3 regions of the Micromonospora sp. NPDC049171 genome follow, and region 1 is predicted to be linked to each of the others. Evidence: riboswitches for the same ligand, from Rfam matches in the RefSeq annotation. Region 1 holds a riboswitch; each other region holds the start of a gene.
The links. A riboswitch is a leader RNA that binds a small molecule or an ion and turns the genes downstream of it on or off. The one in region 1 is predicted to bind cyclic di-AMP.
Positions count from the first base shown of each region.

Region 2: it holds a riboswitch for cyclic di-AMP, as region 1 does, so the genes downstream of both, AB0B14_RS15855 (NlpC/P60 family protein) here and AB0B14_RS18860 (C39 family peptidase) in region 1, are expected to answer to the same signal.
Region 3: it holds a riboswitch for cyclic di-AMP, as region 1 does, so the genes downstream of both, AB0B14_RS03120 (hypothetical protein) here and AB0B14_RS18860 (C39 family peptidase) in region 1, are expected to answer to the same signal.

Region 1 covers NZ_JBEZDJ010000014.1:38,244-43,155, reverse strand. The annotation lists gene AB0B14_RS18865 (hypothetical protein) at 1-288, shown strand, start outside; cyclic di-AMP (ydaO/yuaA leader) riboswitch at 555-696, shown strand; gene AB0B14_RS18860 (C39 family peptidase) at 929-1,768, shown strand; gene AB0B14_RS18855 (alpha/beta fold hydrolase) at 1,902-2,648, shown strand; gene AB0B14_RS18850 (hypothetical protein) at 2,710-4,014, shown strand; gene AB0B14_RS18845 (DUF899 family protein) at 4,394-4,912, opposite strand, start outside.
Region 2 covers NZ_JBEZDJ010000011.1:71,697-76,608, forward strand. The annotation lists tRNA gene AB0B14_RS15840 (tRNA-Gly) at 60-133, opposite strand; gene AB0B14_RS15845 (pyridoxamine 5'-phosphate oxidase family protein) at 590-1,147, opposite strand; gene dcd (dCTP deaminase) at 1,247-1,825, shown strand; gene AB0B14_RS15855 (NlpC/P60 family protein) at 1,886-2,872, opposite strand; cyclic di-AMP (ydaO/yuaA leader) riboswitch at 2,940-3,075, opposite strand; gene AB0B14_RS15860 (N-acetylmuramoyl-L-alanine amidase) at 3,310-4,912, shown strand, end outside.
Region 3 covers NZ_JBEZDJ010000002.1:82,752-87,663, forward strand. The annotation lists gene AB0B14_RS03115 (carbonic anhydrase) at 1-115, shown strand, start outside; gene AB0B14_RS03120 (hypothetical protein) at 173-1,192, opposite strand; cyclic di-AMP (ydaO/yuaA leader) riboswitch at 1,197-1,327, opposite strand; gene AB0B14_RS03125 (YibE/F family protein) at 1,494-2,864, opposite strand; gene AB0B14_RS03130 (metal-sensitive transcriptional regulator) at 3,156-3,452, opposite strand; gene AB0B14_RS03135 (copper ion binding protein) at 3,549-3,758, shown strand; gene AB0B14_RS03140 (hypothetical protein) at 3,773-4,729, shown strand; gene AB0B14_RS03145 (heavy metal translocating P-type ATPase) at 4,743-4,912, shown strand, end outside.

The sequences.
Region 1 (4,912 bases):
GATTCCCGGCGACACCCGGTCGAGCAGGAGGCGCTGCTCAGCCGGGTGATCCGGGACGCGAGGCTGGCCGACTACCAGGCCGCGGCCACGGCGGAGCGGGCCGCCTGGCGGGATGCGGACCTGGCCGCCTCCTCGGCGCGTACCCTCGCGGCGGAGGCGGCCGCGGCAGTTGCCCGGTTGCGGCCGAGCCCGGCACCCGTCCGCCGGCTGGTGCGTGGGGTGCCCCGGCCCGCCGTCGTGGCACGCTGGCGTCCGGCCCGTGCCCTTCGCGCCCGATCCGTTATGTGAGCCCGGTCACGGGATTTGCGAATCGGGCGTCCGGCACGATCAGCTCGATTTTTCCCGGAATTGTGGCCGCATTGTTGGCGGCCTGTCCGGTTGTCGACCGTAGGCGTCGCCGTAACCGGTTGTCCCATCGAGTCACGTCATCGGCAATACGCGCAGAAATTGTGGCACCCATTGAGGTTTACGCAGGTGAAGCCGGCTTGGCAGGGTGTGGATGGGCCAGTAGTGTCGTCCCGTCCGGTGCGGTAACCGATCGCAAGAGGCGACGCCGCGCCGACCCGCTCAATCGTGATCAACGAACCGGGGACCCATCAGTAAGTCCGGGGTGAATCCGCGAGCCACGGCCCGCGGTAGGGCGATCTTCCCGCCCGAATCCGTCAGCTAACCCGGTAGGCGGTGTCGGAAGGAGTTCCAAACTCGTGCAGCACCTTTCCACCCCTCGGCTGTTCCCTCGCCTCCACGGCGCAGCGGTGCCCCCGCTCATCCGTCCAGTGACGGTGAGCTGACCCCCGGGTCACCGCCTCTCCCGCCCGGCCGAGCCGGGCGTTCCCCTGAGCGGTTCACCACCCGCGGACCACCGTCCGCGCGCTGGCGCCTGCCCGGACACCGGTCGCGCCCCGGTGTGCCGCTCTCCCCCCGATCCGTGGAGGACCCCGTGAAGCACACCATGCAGCGCCAGCTCCGCCGCATCGCGACCGAGCGCCCGTACCAGATCGTCGCCGCCTCCGCCGCGGCCCTCGTGCTCGCCGCCACCACCGGCACCCTGCTCACCGTCGCCGACGACGCCCCGGCCGCTCAGCGCACCGCGACCACGGTCGCCGAGATGCGCAGCGACACCACCACCTCCCAGGGCGACGCGTCCCCGCTGGCCAGCACCGCGCCGTCCAGCGCCGCCCCGGCCACCAGCGCCGCGGCGCCCGCCGCCAAGGCCAGCAGCAACCCGGATCTGACCCGTAAGCCGACGCCGCCGAAGCCGCCCGCGACCAAGGTGCTCGACTACGAGTACGAGGCGCAGAACACGTACTACAACTGCGGCCCGGCGGCCACCCGCAACGCGCTCAGCGCCAGCGGGATCGACCGCACCCAGGAAGAACTCGCTGCCGAACTGGGCACCACCGAGATGGGCACCAACTCGGCCGAGGACACCACCCGGGCGCTCAACGCCGAGGTGAAGGGTTCCCCGTACCGGACCCGGATGTTCCCCGGCGCGCCCAGCCCGGCACAGATGGACCGGCTCCAGGCCGACGTCGTCCGGGCCATCACCGACGGCCGGGGCGTGGTGGCCAACGTCGTCGGCGACGCCACCGACACCGACGGCAGCTGGCACTCCTACGGTGGCGGCCACTACATCGCCGTCGTGGGTTACAAGGACAACGGTCGCACCGTGCGGATCGCCGACTCGGCGAACCCGGCCGACCCGTCGTACTGGATCACCACCATCGACCTGGCCAACTGGATCACCAGCCGGGGCTACTCCGCCTGACCCGGGCACCCTGACCGCCGCGGGCGTCGTCCCCCACAAGGGGCCGACGCCCGCGGCGTCTCTCCCGCTGGCCCGGGGTACGCCCCCGTCGACGACTCTCGTCCGGGACAGCGAACCGTGGGAGACTGCGGCCGTGGTGGACGAATCGGGTGGTCACGCCGGTCGACGGCCGGTCCTGCTGCTGTTGCACGGCATGGGGGCGACCGGTGACGTGTGGCTGCCCTGGGCGTCGCACCTGGAACAACACTGGCCCGGCCGGTGGCTGGCACCGGACCTCGCCGGACACGGCTGGGCACCGCCGCTGCCGTCGTACTCCTTCGCCGGTCTCGCCCAGCGGATCGCGCAGGCCCTCGCCCCCGACGACCGGCTCGTCGTGCTCGGGCACTCGCTGGGCGGCGTGGTCGGCCTCGCGTTGGCCGCACGCGACGCCGGGATGCCGGTGGACGCCGTGGTCGGGTTCGGCATCAAGGCGCTCTGGTCACCCGCCGAGCTGGACCGCGCCGCCGAGCTCGCCGCCCGCCCGGTGAGCTGGTTCGCCAGCCGCACCGAGGCGGCCCGCCGCTACCTGCGCGTGTCCGGGCTGACCGGCCTGCTCCCGCCGGACCACCCGGTGGTGGACGCCGGCCTTCGTCAGGTCGACGGCAAGTGGCGCCTCGCCATGGATCCCCGCGCCTTCGCCGTCGGCGAGCCCGACCTGAGCGCGCTGCTGGCGGCGACCGACGCCCCGGTGCTGCTGGCGCGTGGTGAGCACGACCCGATGGTCACCGAGGCGCAGCTCAAGGAGTACGGCGTACCGGTCGCCACGCTGCCCGGCCTCGGGCACAACGCGCACGTGCAGGACCCGGCGGCCGTCCTGGCGCTGCTGGACGCGTACCGCTGAGGTTCGTCGCGGGGGTAAACCGGTAGTGGCGCCATACCCGGACGCCTACCATCCCGCGTTGATGTCCACAGTCGAGCAAGCCCTGATCACCACCGTGAGCCTGCACGTCGTCGACACCCGACTCGACGACGCGGCACGTCGCTGCCGGCCGCTCGTCGCGTCGCTCGGCGCGGTGAGCGTCACGGCGTCCCGCACCGAGGTCGACGGCCCCCGCAGCGGGGTCAACCTGGGCCTGACGCTGACGCCGGCCGCCCCGTCGGCGTCCGGCGGGGAGGCGGTGCGCCAGTTCGCCGCTCCGCTGCTGGAGCGCTTCCGGTGGGGCCGTGGCGATCTCGACGTGGGCGAGACGGCCGCCGGCCATCCGTGGGGGTTCGCCGCCGGTCCGGAGCGGACGACCGACGGGGTGACGCCGCTGAGCGTGTCCGTCGGCGCGGTCGGTGACGCGGCGGAGGAGTGGTGGGATCCGCCGGAGTGGCTGCCCGCCGACGCATCCGTCCTCGCCGTCCGGCGACGGGTCAGGCGACTGCCGGCGGCGGCGTCCGACGACGACGTGGTGGCCCGGGTGCACGCCCGGCTGACGGCCCCGGATCTCGACACCGCCCTGGTCCGCTGCCTTCCACTGCTCGGGCGGGCGGACGTGTGGTCCGTCGACCTCCACCCGGTGGCGGTCGACGGGGACGTCTGGGGTCTAGTCCTGCTTCTGGTGCTGCCCCTGGTCGAGGTGTCACCGCAGGCTCCCTTCGGGACCGGGGTGGACGCTCTGGCCGCCGAGTTCGGATTGCTGACGGGGCGCCTGCGCAGGTCACCGCTCGGCGTCTGGATGGTGGCGGCGATGGAGGCGACCCGGCCCCTCGCCGATGCGCCGACGGTCGAGGCGCTGTACCTGCGGACCGCCATCGACCCGTTCGACCCCGGGCCGGTCGACCGGCCGGTGGAGACCCGGGAGATGGGGCTGCGGGGCCGGGACGAGGACGGTCCGGCCGAGGCCGAGTTGATCAGCGCGATCGAGGAGGCGTTGCGGGACGCCGTACGGGTCGTGCTGACTGTCGACGTCGTCGGGCCGGTCGCGGACGCCGCAGCCGTCGTCCGGGACGTCGTCGGGATCGACGAGGAGGACATTGAGTCGGTCGGTAGCGAGACCCTCGCCGACGGGCGGCAGAGGATCGTGGCACACCTCGGGGCCACGCTGATGGGCGCCGAGGAGGTGCTGCGGACCGTCGTCACCGCCGCCGAACTCCAACCGTGGGAGTTCTCGCTCCCCGAGTCGGCCGACGGTCCCGCGACAGCCGAATGGCACGCGCCGGCCGGCACGTCCGGGATCGTCCGGATCGAGCTGAACGCGGGGGAACGGCTCGGCCTGGGCTAGCGCCTGTTTCATAAGAACTGGCCGGCCTGCGGCGGGCCCGGACGACGACCGCCGCCCGCCCGGACTCCGCCTCGGCTCGACCGCCCTTATGAAACAGGCGCTAGTACTCCAACGTCGCTTGATCTGCCGGCTGGCTTACTCGGCTGGCTCATGAAGAAGATCATGGCCGCGAGGCTTGCCCCCATGGCCAGGTGCTCCCAACGGAGCAGGTCCGTGATCGGTCGATTGCGCAGCCGGACGAGTGCGGCCGCCATCCAGCAGCGGTAAGCCGCCGTGGCGGCGCGTAGCAACACGAGCGCCGCGTCATGGCCGGTGACGGTGCCGTGGTCGATCCGGGGCCCGGCGGCCATGTGGTGGATAGCCATCGACCCGCCGAGCGTCAGGACGTCACCGCCGGCGTAACGCCGGGGCGTGACCATTGGGCGGTGGGGCGGCCGTTGAGCCGCCACGGGTGACCACTGACCCGCGGCCAACCTTGGGGTGAGTTTTCCCAGTTCTCTTGCCGGCCGTACACGGTGAGGTCCAAGGCGTGGTAGCTGGTCGTCAACGCCTCCACGCCCCGCCCGGTGGTCCAGTAGGTTTCATAGACCTGGTCGCCGTCGCGCAGGTAGCAGGCGATGAACCCGAAGTCACGACCGTCGGCCAGAGCCGGGTCGGAGTCTTTCGCCGAATACCACGGGAACGGGTAGCCCATGAACTCCGCGAACGGGGCACTTTCGTCGTAGGGACCGTTGCAGAACACGGCGTAGGTGACGTCCCGGGCATGCAGGTAGTCCAGCATCTGCATGTGACAGGTCGAGAAGGTGCACCCCTCACACTGTTCCCCGTACGGTTTGCCGTCGTGCCACATGTGGAAGTAGGCGATGAGCATCCGGCGGCCCTCGAAAACCTCCACCAG
Region 2 (4,912 bases), on a different contig from region 1:
TCATCTAGAACGACGGAAGCCCTGGCGGGACCATCGGTCCTGACCAGGGCTTCCGTGCGTGGAGCGGGTGACGGGAATCGAACCCGCACTGTCAGCTTGGGAAGCTGATGTTCTGCCATTGAACTACACCCGCAAGCGGCACCACTGTACCCGAGTCGCCGTGCCCGTGCATGCACGCACCCCGACCCGCGGCTTGCCCGCGTGCCGCTCTGCCCGCTCTGCCTGGTTCAGCCAGGGTTCCGTCCGACTTGATCCACTCGGGTTCCTGAAAGTCGGGGTGTCCGAGCGGCCGGGACACCGCGATTTCATGAAAACCGAGTCGATCATGCGGGATGGCGCCCGCAGGCCGGTGCCGGGCAGGGCCGGACGGGGCGAGGCGGTGCCGGGCGGGGCCGGGCGGGGCCGGGCGAGGCGGGGCGGGGCGGGGCGGGGCGGGGCGGGGGGGGGGGGGGGGGGGCGGGGGGGGGCAGGGCAGGGCAGGGCAGGGCAGCGCGCGGCGGCGCGGCGCAGGGGGGCAGTGCCGGGCGTACAGCCGAATGCCGGCTCCGTCAGCACGGAGCCGGCACCGGCTGTCTCTGGGCCGTGGTGGTCAGGCGGCTGTGCACTGGACGTCACGGCTGCGGCGGACCGGGCGCGTCTGCGGCGCGGTGAGTGGCGCGGCAGTCGCCGCCGGAGCGTGCGGGTCGAGCCAGACCCGAACGGCCGGACGGCCCGCCGGGAGGCCGGGGACGCCCGCGAGGTGCTGCTCGCGGCGGGTGAGCATCGCCACGTCGACGGTGAACTCGAAGAGCCTCCAGTCGACCTGCGGCTCGGCGCGGGCGCTCTGCGCCAGGTGCGCCACCCGGACCGGATCGGTCACCGGACGGGCACGCCCCGCCACGTACGCCTCGTCGTCGCTCTCCTCCGGGGGGAACGAGTGCAGCGCGTAGCGGCCGTCGCGTTCGAGGTCACGGCGCTTCGGAGAGTCGATGACGAAGCAGAACAGACCCTCGTCGGTGATGACCGGGGAGACCGGATGGACCCGGGGCCCGCCGTCGGCGCGGACCGTGGCCAGGTAGCCGAAGCCCGGCCCGTACTGCTGGAGGAGAACGCGGATCCCGTCGGCGAGTCGGGGCTCGTCGGCGGCGAATTCGGACCAGGAAGCCATGCGAGCATTCTATCGAACAAATGTACGAGCAGCGACCTCGACGCGCTGGTCACCGGCACCGAATCTGGTGGGTTTTCGGGCCGCCGCTATGGTGGTCCGATGCTGCTCTCCGACCGCGACCTGGTCTCCGAGATCAAGGCCGGCACGCTGGGCCTGGAGCCGTTCGAGCCCACCCTGGTCCAACCTTCCAGCATCGACGTGCGGCTGGACCGGCTGTTCCGGGTCTTCAACAACCATCTCTACACCCACATTGACCCGGCGATGCAGCAGGACGACCTGACGTCGGCGATCGAGGTGCCCGACGGGGAGCCGTTCGTGCTGCACCCCGGCGAGTTCGTGCTCGCCTCGACGTTGGAGGTCATCTCGCTGGGTGACCAGCTCGCCGGCCGACTGGAGGGCAAGAGTTCGCTGGGGCGGCTGGGGCTGCTCACGCACTCCACCGCCGGTTTCATCGACCCCGGCTTCTCCGGTCACGTCACGCTGGAGCTGTCGAACGTGGCGAACCTGCCGATCACGCTCTGGCCGGGCATGAAGATCGGGCAGCTCTGCATCTTCCGACTCTCCTCGCCGGCCGAGCACCCGTACGGCTCGGCGGTCTACGGCTCGCGCTACCAGGGGCAGCGGGGGCCGACGCCGAGTCGCGCCTGGCAGCACTGGCGCACCTGGCCCACCCGCTGAACCCGTGACGACGGGGGCCCGCCGCGACGGATCGCGACGGGCCCCCGGTCCGCGCACTGATCAGCCTGGACGGCCGTAGCTGTGGACCTGACCGTCGTCGGCCCTCTTCATCTTGACCGGTTCACCGGCCTGCGAGGCGTGCACCACCCAGCCGTCACCGACGTACATGCCGACGTGGTGGATGTCGCTGTAGTAGAAGACCAGGTCGCCGGGGCGCAGGTCGCCCTTGCTGACCTTCTTGGTGGCGCGGCTCTGCGCGGCGGCGTTGTGCGGCAGGGACACCCCGGCCTTCGCCCAGGCGGCCAGCATCAGCCCGGAGCAGTCGTACGAGTTCGGGCCCTCGGCACCCCAGACGTAGGGCTTGCCGATCTGCGCGCAGGCGAACTTGACCGCCGTGCCGGCGGCGCCACCGGGATAGCTGGCAGGGCAGGGCGCCGGGCGCAGCGGACCGCCGCCACCGCTGCCGTACACCTTGAGGCGCAGCTTCTGCAGCTTGTCGATCTCCTCGTTGATCTGCTTCTTCTTCGCCGCCAGCTGAGCCTCGGTGCGGGTCAGTTGGGCCACCATCGCGTCGAGCGGCGCCTTCTGCCCGGCCAACTGGTCGCGCAGGTCGGCCACCTCGCGGACGTCCTGCTGCTGGTTGTGCGCGAAGCGGTCGAGCATCTCGAGCTGCCCGACCACCTCGCTGGGCGACCGGCTGCCCAGTACGGCGTTGACGGTCAGCACGTTCTCGCCCTTGTACGCGCGCACCGCCAGGGCACTGACCTTGTCCATCGCGGCGTCGACCTGGCGCTCCAGCGGGGCGATCCGGGCGGCCAGCGCGCCGGCCTGCCTGCGTTTGGCGGCGAGGTCGATCCGGGTGGCGTTGTGCTGTTCGATGATCGGTTCGAGTTTGTTCCAGTCGGCGTCGATCTGGCGCTCGATCTCGGCGACGGACGGGTCGGCGTGGGCCGGCGTGGCGCTGCCGGTCAGGACGACGGCGACGCCGGCCAGTGCGGCGAGCGCGGTGGTGAAGCGGGACCAGCGTGGGCGCGGCGCGATCGACATGGGGCCGGCTGCTGCCGACCGCTCGGACGACGGCCGCGGGGCATGGAGTGCCACCGGGGTTCCGTACTCCTTCTTCCTGACCGCCTACCGGGTTAGCTGACGGGTTCGGGCGGGAAGTCGGCGCCCTACCGCAGTGGCTGCGGATTCACCCCGGGGGACATGGGTCCCCGGTTCGTTCGGAAACGACTCGGCGGTGTCGGTCCGTTACCGCCCGGGCTGGGCGGAGCTGCTATCGGGCCGACAAAAGACCAGAGTAGAGACGCCCGTTACCACTCCGCAACCCGCGCGGCCGTGACACTCCGTACCGATCGGAGAGGAGCCCCGACCACACGCGAAGATTTCTTTCCAGGCAGGTCGACACATAGAAAGGTATTGACGTGGGCTCCCGGGCGGCGCGAAGGTGACCTGACCTGCACCCGTGGAATCTAGGGGGTTCGATGCACCATCCAACCCTGTCCCCCGGCCGGCGCGCACTGCTCGCCGCCGCCGTGGTCGCCGCCGCGACCGCGGTACCGCTACCCGCCCACGCCGCCGCCGCACCCACCGGCGACCGCCAGCAGCAGTACGCCGCCGCGGCGGCCGAGTTCGGCGTACCGACCGACGTGCTGCTCGGCGTCTCCTACCTGGAGTCCCGCTGGGACAGCAACGCCGGCACACCCAGCACCAGCGGCGGTTACGGCCCGATGCACCTGACCGACGCCAGACACGTGGCCGCCCTGCCCACGGCCGGCCACCACGACGCCGGCACCGGCACCGGCACCGGCACCGGCACCGAGGATCCGCGCGGCGACGACTCCCGTACCGCGCTGGCACCCGCGCCTCGGTCGGCGGACCCGGCACCATCGGCCGCCGCGTTGCAGACCGTGGACGCCGCCGCCGCACTGACCGGCGCGGCCACCGACTCGCTGCGTACCGACGTCGGTGTGAACATCCGGGGCGGCGCGGCGCTGCTGGCCTCGTACCAGCGGGAGTTGGGCGCGCCGGTCGGTGCCGGCACCGACCCGGCCACCTGGTACGGCGCGGTGGCCCGCTACGCCGGCGCGGACACCGCCGACGCCGCGGCGGCCTTCGCCGACGAGGTCTTCACCACCATCGGCACCGGCGAGTCGCGGACGACCGACGACGGAGCGCGGATCACGCTGCCGGCCCGGGCGATCCGTCCGGAGCGCTCCTGGCTGGACCGACTGGGTCTGCGCCGGCTCGCCCGCCCGGACGGGCTGGAGTGCCCCCGCACCATCTCCTGCGAGTGGATCCCGGCGCCCTACGCGGCGTTCGGCGACGGGGACTACGGCAACCACGACCTGTCCGACCGGCCCGCCCGGCAGAAGGTCGAGTACATCGTCATCCACGACACCGAGGGAAGCTGGGCGACCACCCTGCAACTCGTGCAGGATCCGACCTACGTGAGCTGGCACTACACGCTGCGCTCGGTGGACGGGCACGTCGCCCAGCACGTGCGGACCAAGGATGTCGCCTGGCACGCCGGCAACTGGTACGTCAACGCCAAGGCGATCGGGCTGGAGCACGAGGGCTTCGCGGCGCAGGGCACCTGGTACACCGAGGCCATGTACCGGGCCTCGGCGAAGCTGGTCCGGCACCTCGCGCTGCGGCTGGGCGTCCCGCTGGACCGCCAGCACATCATCGGCCACGACAACGTGCCCGGCACCGTCGCCGCGAACGTCCGGGGGATGCACTGGGACACCGGCCCGTACTGGGACTGGACGCACTACTTCACGCTGTTGCACGCGCCCCGGCTGGACACCGGCACCCCGGCCACCGGTCTGGTCCGGATCGACCCGGACTTCGCCACCAACCAGCCGGCGTTCGTCGGCTGCGTCACCGCCGGTGTGCCGTGCGCGCCACGCGGCTCCTCGGCGGTGGTGCTGCGCTCCGCGCCGGCCGCGGACGCGCCGCTCGTCAACGACATCGCGCTGCGCCCCGACGGCACCCCCAACACGATGGAGGTGTCGGACCACGGTGCCCGTGCCTCCGCCGGTCAGACGTACGCGCTTGCCGGCCGGCAGGGCGACTGGACGGCGA
Region 3 (4,912 bases), on a different contig from region 1:
GCGGTGTGCGGTGGTGGGCGTGTCATACCGGCTCGCCGCCGGCGTCGTGCGCCCGGTGGCGGCGGTGCCGGCCGGCTTCGCGACGCTCGACGTGCCGACCGGGTCGGCCGCCTGACACGTCGAGGGCCGCCCCGCCCGAGGCGGAGCGGCCCTCGACGGAGGATCCGGTGGGTCAGAGCAGCGACATGTGGACGTGGTCGGTGTGGTTCGACGGCCCGCTGTACGACTTCCAACCGCTTGCCGGGAACCAGATCTGCCGGTTCCAGATCACGTAGTAGATGCCGAGCCGGTCGGCGTTACGGATGAGGAACGCGGCGACGTTGTTGCCGTACGTCCGGGTGTCCTCGTTGTGCCAGGGCGCGAAGCCGCTCTTCTGTAGCGACCAGTCGCAGGCCTTGCCCTTCGGGTGCTCCCACGGCCCGCCGGGGCGGTAGCAGCCGACGAACCGGTTGAAGCCGGCCCGCTTGACCTCCTTGTACGCGTGCAGCGTGCGAGGCGTGATGCAGCCGGACGTGGTCGGGTCGTCCTCGCTGCACGACTGCGCCTTCCAGTCACCGTCGGCGGTGCGGCCCGGCCCGATCTTGGCGACCGGCGAGGTGGCGTCCACCAGGCCGCCGGTGAAGCCCTTGCCGCCGACCAGCGAGAGCGCCTTGTCGGCCTCGTTCTTCCGCTTGGCCATCACGGCGGTCTGCTTCTGCTGCTCGCGAACCTCGGTGTCGAGGAGGAACTTGGCCTGCTCGGCGCGGGCCTTCACCGCGTTGACCTCGGCGAGCTTGTTCTCGTTCACCATGTTGATCTCGTCGAGCATCGCGGCGCGCTGCACGAAGGTGTCGGGAGCGTCGCTTTCGAGCAGCATCGCGAGCGCGCCGATCCGACCGGTCCGGTACGACTGGGCGGCGATCTGCCCGACCTGTGGTGCCAACGCGTCCAGGTCGGCCTTGGCCCGGTCCACCTCCAGCGCCAGCTCCAGCTGACGCTTCTTGGACTTGTCCAGTTTGGACTTGGCGGCGGAGTAGTCCCGGTTGGCCTGCTCGATGACGTCGTTGAGCAGCTTCGGCTCGCCGTCCTCCTCGTGCCCGGACGGTGTCGGGGTCGTCGGGGCGGCGTGGGCCGGCAGGGGCCCGGCGAGCACGGTCAGTGCGGCGATCACGGCCACCACGGGTGTCAACCAGCGGCGTAGGGGTGCCGTCACAATGTTCCCTTCCGTCGACCGCCGACCGGGTTAGCTGACGGGTTCGGGGCGGAAGTGGCCCCTACCGCTGACGCGGATTCACCCCACATACCTGGGTCCCCGGCTCGCCGGTTGGCGATTGGGCGGTGGCACCGCAGGCGCCGCTTCGCGCCTTCATCGGTAACCGGCAGCGAGGTTACCCGAGAGTCGACTGCGTGAGCTACGCCTGGCTGCCGACCAAAAGTGTCATTTCGCCATAGCGCTGGGTGATCAGTGACGCGGTTCTCAGGGTGGAGATCCGATCTGGTCACGCTGAGGAGTGTCACCATGCCGTTTCCGTGCTCCTGTTCGACTCCGGCCACCCGTCGGTGGCCGTGGATGGGGGTGGGGTCCGGGTCTGCTCCGGCTCGTCGGGTCGAGAGGTTCGCGGTGAGCTGAGGGCGGCCAGCGGCTCCGCCCGGTCCGGCTCCGGTGGCCGCCGGGCGGCGTCGGCGGGCGGTGTGGCGTCGGCGCGTCCGGCGGCGGTCACGATCGCGGCCAGCCCGGTGGTCAGTGGCACGGCGGCGATCAGGCCGAGCGTGGCGACCGCGCTGCGGACGATTTCCTGCGCGAGGAACTCGCTGGTGAGGATCTGCCCGATCGGCCGCGAGTCGGCGGTGAGCAGGAGCAGCAGGGGCAGCGACGCGCCCGCGTACGCCAGCACGATGGTGTTGACAGTGGAGGCGATGTGCGCGCGGCCGACCCGGGTCGCGGCGCGGTAGAGCTGCAACCGGGTCAGCCCGGGGTTGGCGTGCGCCAGCTCGGTGACGGTGGCCGCCTGGGTGACCGTCACGTCGTCGAGCACCCCGAGCGATCCGATGATGATCCCGGCGAGCAGCAGGCCGTGTAGGTCCACGTCGGCCTGGAACATCGACAGTGTCGTCGCGTCCTCGCTGCCGAAGCCGGTGAGGTGGGTCGCGGCCGTGGCGATGGTGGCGAGCAGCCCGGTCAGCACCAGGCTGCCCAGGGTGCCGAGCACCGCCACCGAGGTCTGTGCGGTGACCCCGTGCGTCAGATAGAGCACCACGAACATGATCAGTGCCGCGCCGACCACCGCCACCAGCAGGGGCGACTTGCCGGCACCGATGCCCGGCAGCACGAACGTGAGCAGGATGGCGAAGCTGGCCGCCAACCCGGCGAGTGCGGCCAGACCCCGCCACCGACCGAACGCGACGATCGCCGCGGCGAAGATCACCGCCAGCCACAGCATCGGGGTGCCGCGCTGGTGCTCGGCGATGTTCCAGTTGCTGGTGCTGGGATCGACGGGATCGGTCAGCTCGACGAGGATGACCTCGTCGCCGACCTCGACCCGTGGTGCGCCGGGTCCGTCGGGGATCGGTGTCCGGACCTGTTGACCGGCGGTCGGCCCGTCGTCCACCCGGACGTCGACAGTGCCGCACGGCCCGCCGCCGACCCGGGGCGTGCCCTCGGGGCTCGACGGCAGCGGCGGGCACGGCTCGGTCACCACCCGGGTCACCGTGCCGCCGTAGCGCGGCACGTCCGCCCCGGCGTCGGTCTGCGGTGTCCCGCCGCGCGGCCAGAGCAGGGCCGCGGCGAGCACGGTGGCGACGAAGAGGGGCACCACCGTCACGACGAGGAGCCGCCGCACCCGGGGCGGGGCGGACGGAGCAGAGCGGGTGTGGTCGGAACCCAAGGCGAGACTCCCAACGATCCGGTGCGGGGTACGTGTCAGTGAGCCGGTCGGTTCATCCGCACCGTGGAATCGCGGCGGGAGACGCGGTGGATCGCTGACCGGCGACCACCTGATCACGGATGGTCAGTGCCCGGCCCGGGTGGCCAGCGGCGACGCCACGGCGTGGCGACGCCGGTGCCCGTTCGCGCAGCGGCATGCGGGGGGTCATCGTGGGGAATGCTAACCAGCCCGGCCCGGGGGCGCAGGTCGTGACGGGGAACCGCCGCGTGCCGGCGTCGGGGTGCGGGGCGGTCAGCCGCGCTTCATCAGCCGGCCGACGGCCGCCATCATCTCGGTGGCCATCTCGTCGGCCCGCCCCTCGGCGGCCCCCTCGTGCATGCAGTGCCGGGCGTGTCCGTCGAGCAGCCCCAGCGCCACCTTGTCGAGGGCGGCCTGGATCGCGGAGATCTGGGTGAGCACGTCGATGCAGTAGCGGTCGTCGTCGACCATCTTCTCGATGCCGCGGACCTGGCCCTCGACTCGGCGGAGCCGCGCGAGCAGCTGGTCCTTGCTGGCGGTGTACCCGCGGATCGGGGTGGGTGCGGTCATGCCGACCAGGATAGCCTACCCCCGGGGGGTATGGTACGGTCGCTTCCGGACCTGATACCCCCACCGGGTACCGGTAACGGCAAAGGAGACGATCCGATGGTCAACACCACGTTCCAGGTGCAGGGCATGACCTGTGGGCACTGCGTCAGCGCGGTGAGCGCCGAGGTCGGCGCCATCGCGGGCGTGCGAGACGTCCAGGTCGACCTCGCGACCGGCCAGGTCAACGTGAGCAGCGAGCAGCCGCTGGACGTGCAGGTCGTCCGGGCCGCCGTCGACGAGGCCGGCTACGACCTCGTCGACGCGTGAGCGCGGGGGCCGGCATGCGTACCGTGACGAGACTCGCCGGATTCGCTGCCGGCCTCGCGGCGATCTTCGGCGCCACCTACACGGTCGGCCGGGTGGCCGACCGCACCCCGGTCGTCGAGGGCCGGCATGACGGCGACGCCGTCCACACGACTGAAGAACGCGGCGAGCCGGCCGACCGGATTCCCGGTGGGCTGCTCGTCTCCGACCGCGGCTACACCCTCGTCCCGGTCGCCGCCCCGGCCGACCAGTTCGCCTTCCGGATCACCGGTCCGGACGGCCAGCCGGTGACCCGGTACGACGTGGCACACGACAGGCGGATGCACCTGATCGTGGCCCGCCGGGACCTGTCCGGTTTCCGGCACGTGCACCCCGACCTGGGTGCGGACGGCACCTGGCGGGTCGGCACACCGCTGGCCGGCCCCGGGCAGTGGCGGGCGTTCGCCGACTTCACCCCGACCGGGGGTGAGCCGCTGACGCTCGGCGTGGACGTGACAGTGCCCGGTGCGCTGACCGAACGACAGTTGCCCGCCCCGGCGACAAGCACCACCGTTGACGGCTACACGGTCACCCTGACCGGCGCGCCGCGGCCCGGCCGCACCTCGCCGCTCACCCTCACCGTCAGCCGGGACGGGCGGCCGGTCACCGACCTGGAGCCCTACCTGGGCGCGTACGGGCACCTGGTGGCACTGCGCCGGGGTGACCTCGCGTACCTGCACGTGCACCCGGACGGGACGCCCGGCGACGGGCGGACCCAACCCGGCCCGGCCGTCACCTTCCTCGCCGACGTGCCCTCGACCGGGAGCTACCGGCTCTACCTCGACTTCCGGCACGGCGGGGCGGTGCACACCGCCGAGTTCACAGTCGTGACCGGCACCCCGCCGGCCGACGCCCCGCCGGCCGGGAGCAACCCGAGCGGACCCGCGCCGAGCGGCGGTGCCGACCACGGCACGCCCGGGCACGGGCACAACTGACGGGACGAAGACGATGACCACCACCAGCAGACCGCTGCCCGAGGCACCCAACCGGATCGAGTTGGCGATCGGCGGGATGACCTGCGCCGCCTGCGCCGCCCGGATCGAGAAGAAACTCAACCGGATGGACGGGGTGAGCGCCGCCGTCAACTACGCCACCGAGAAGGCGTCCGTCCGGTACGC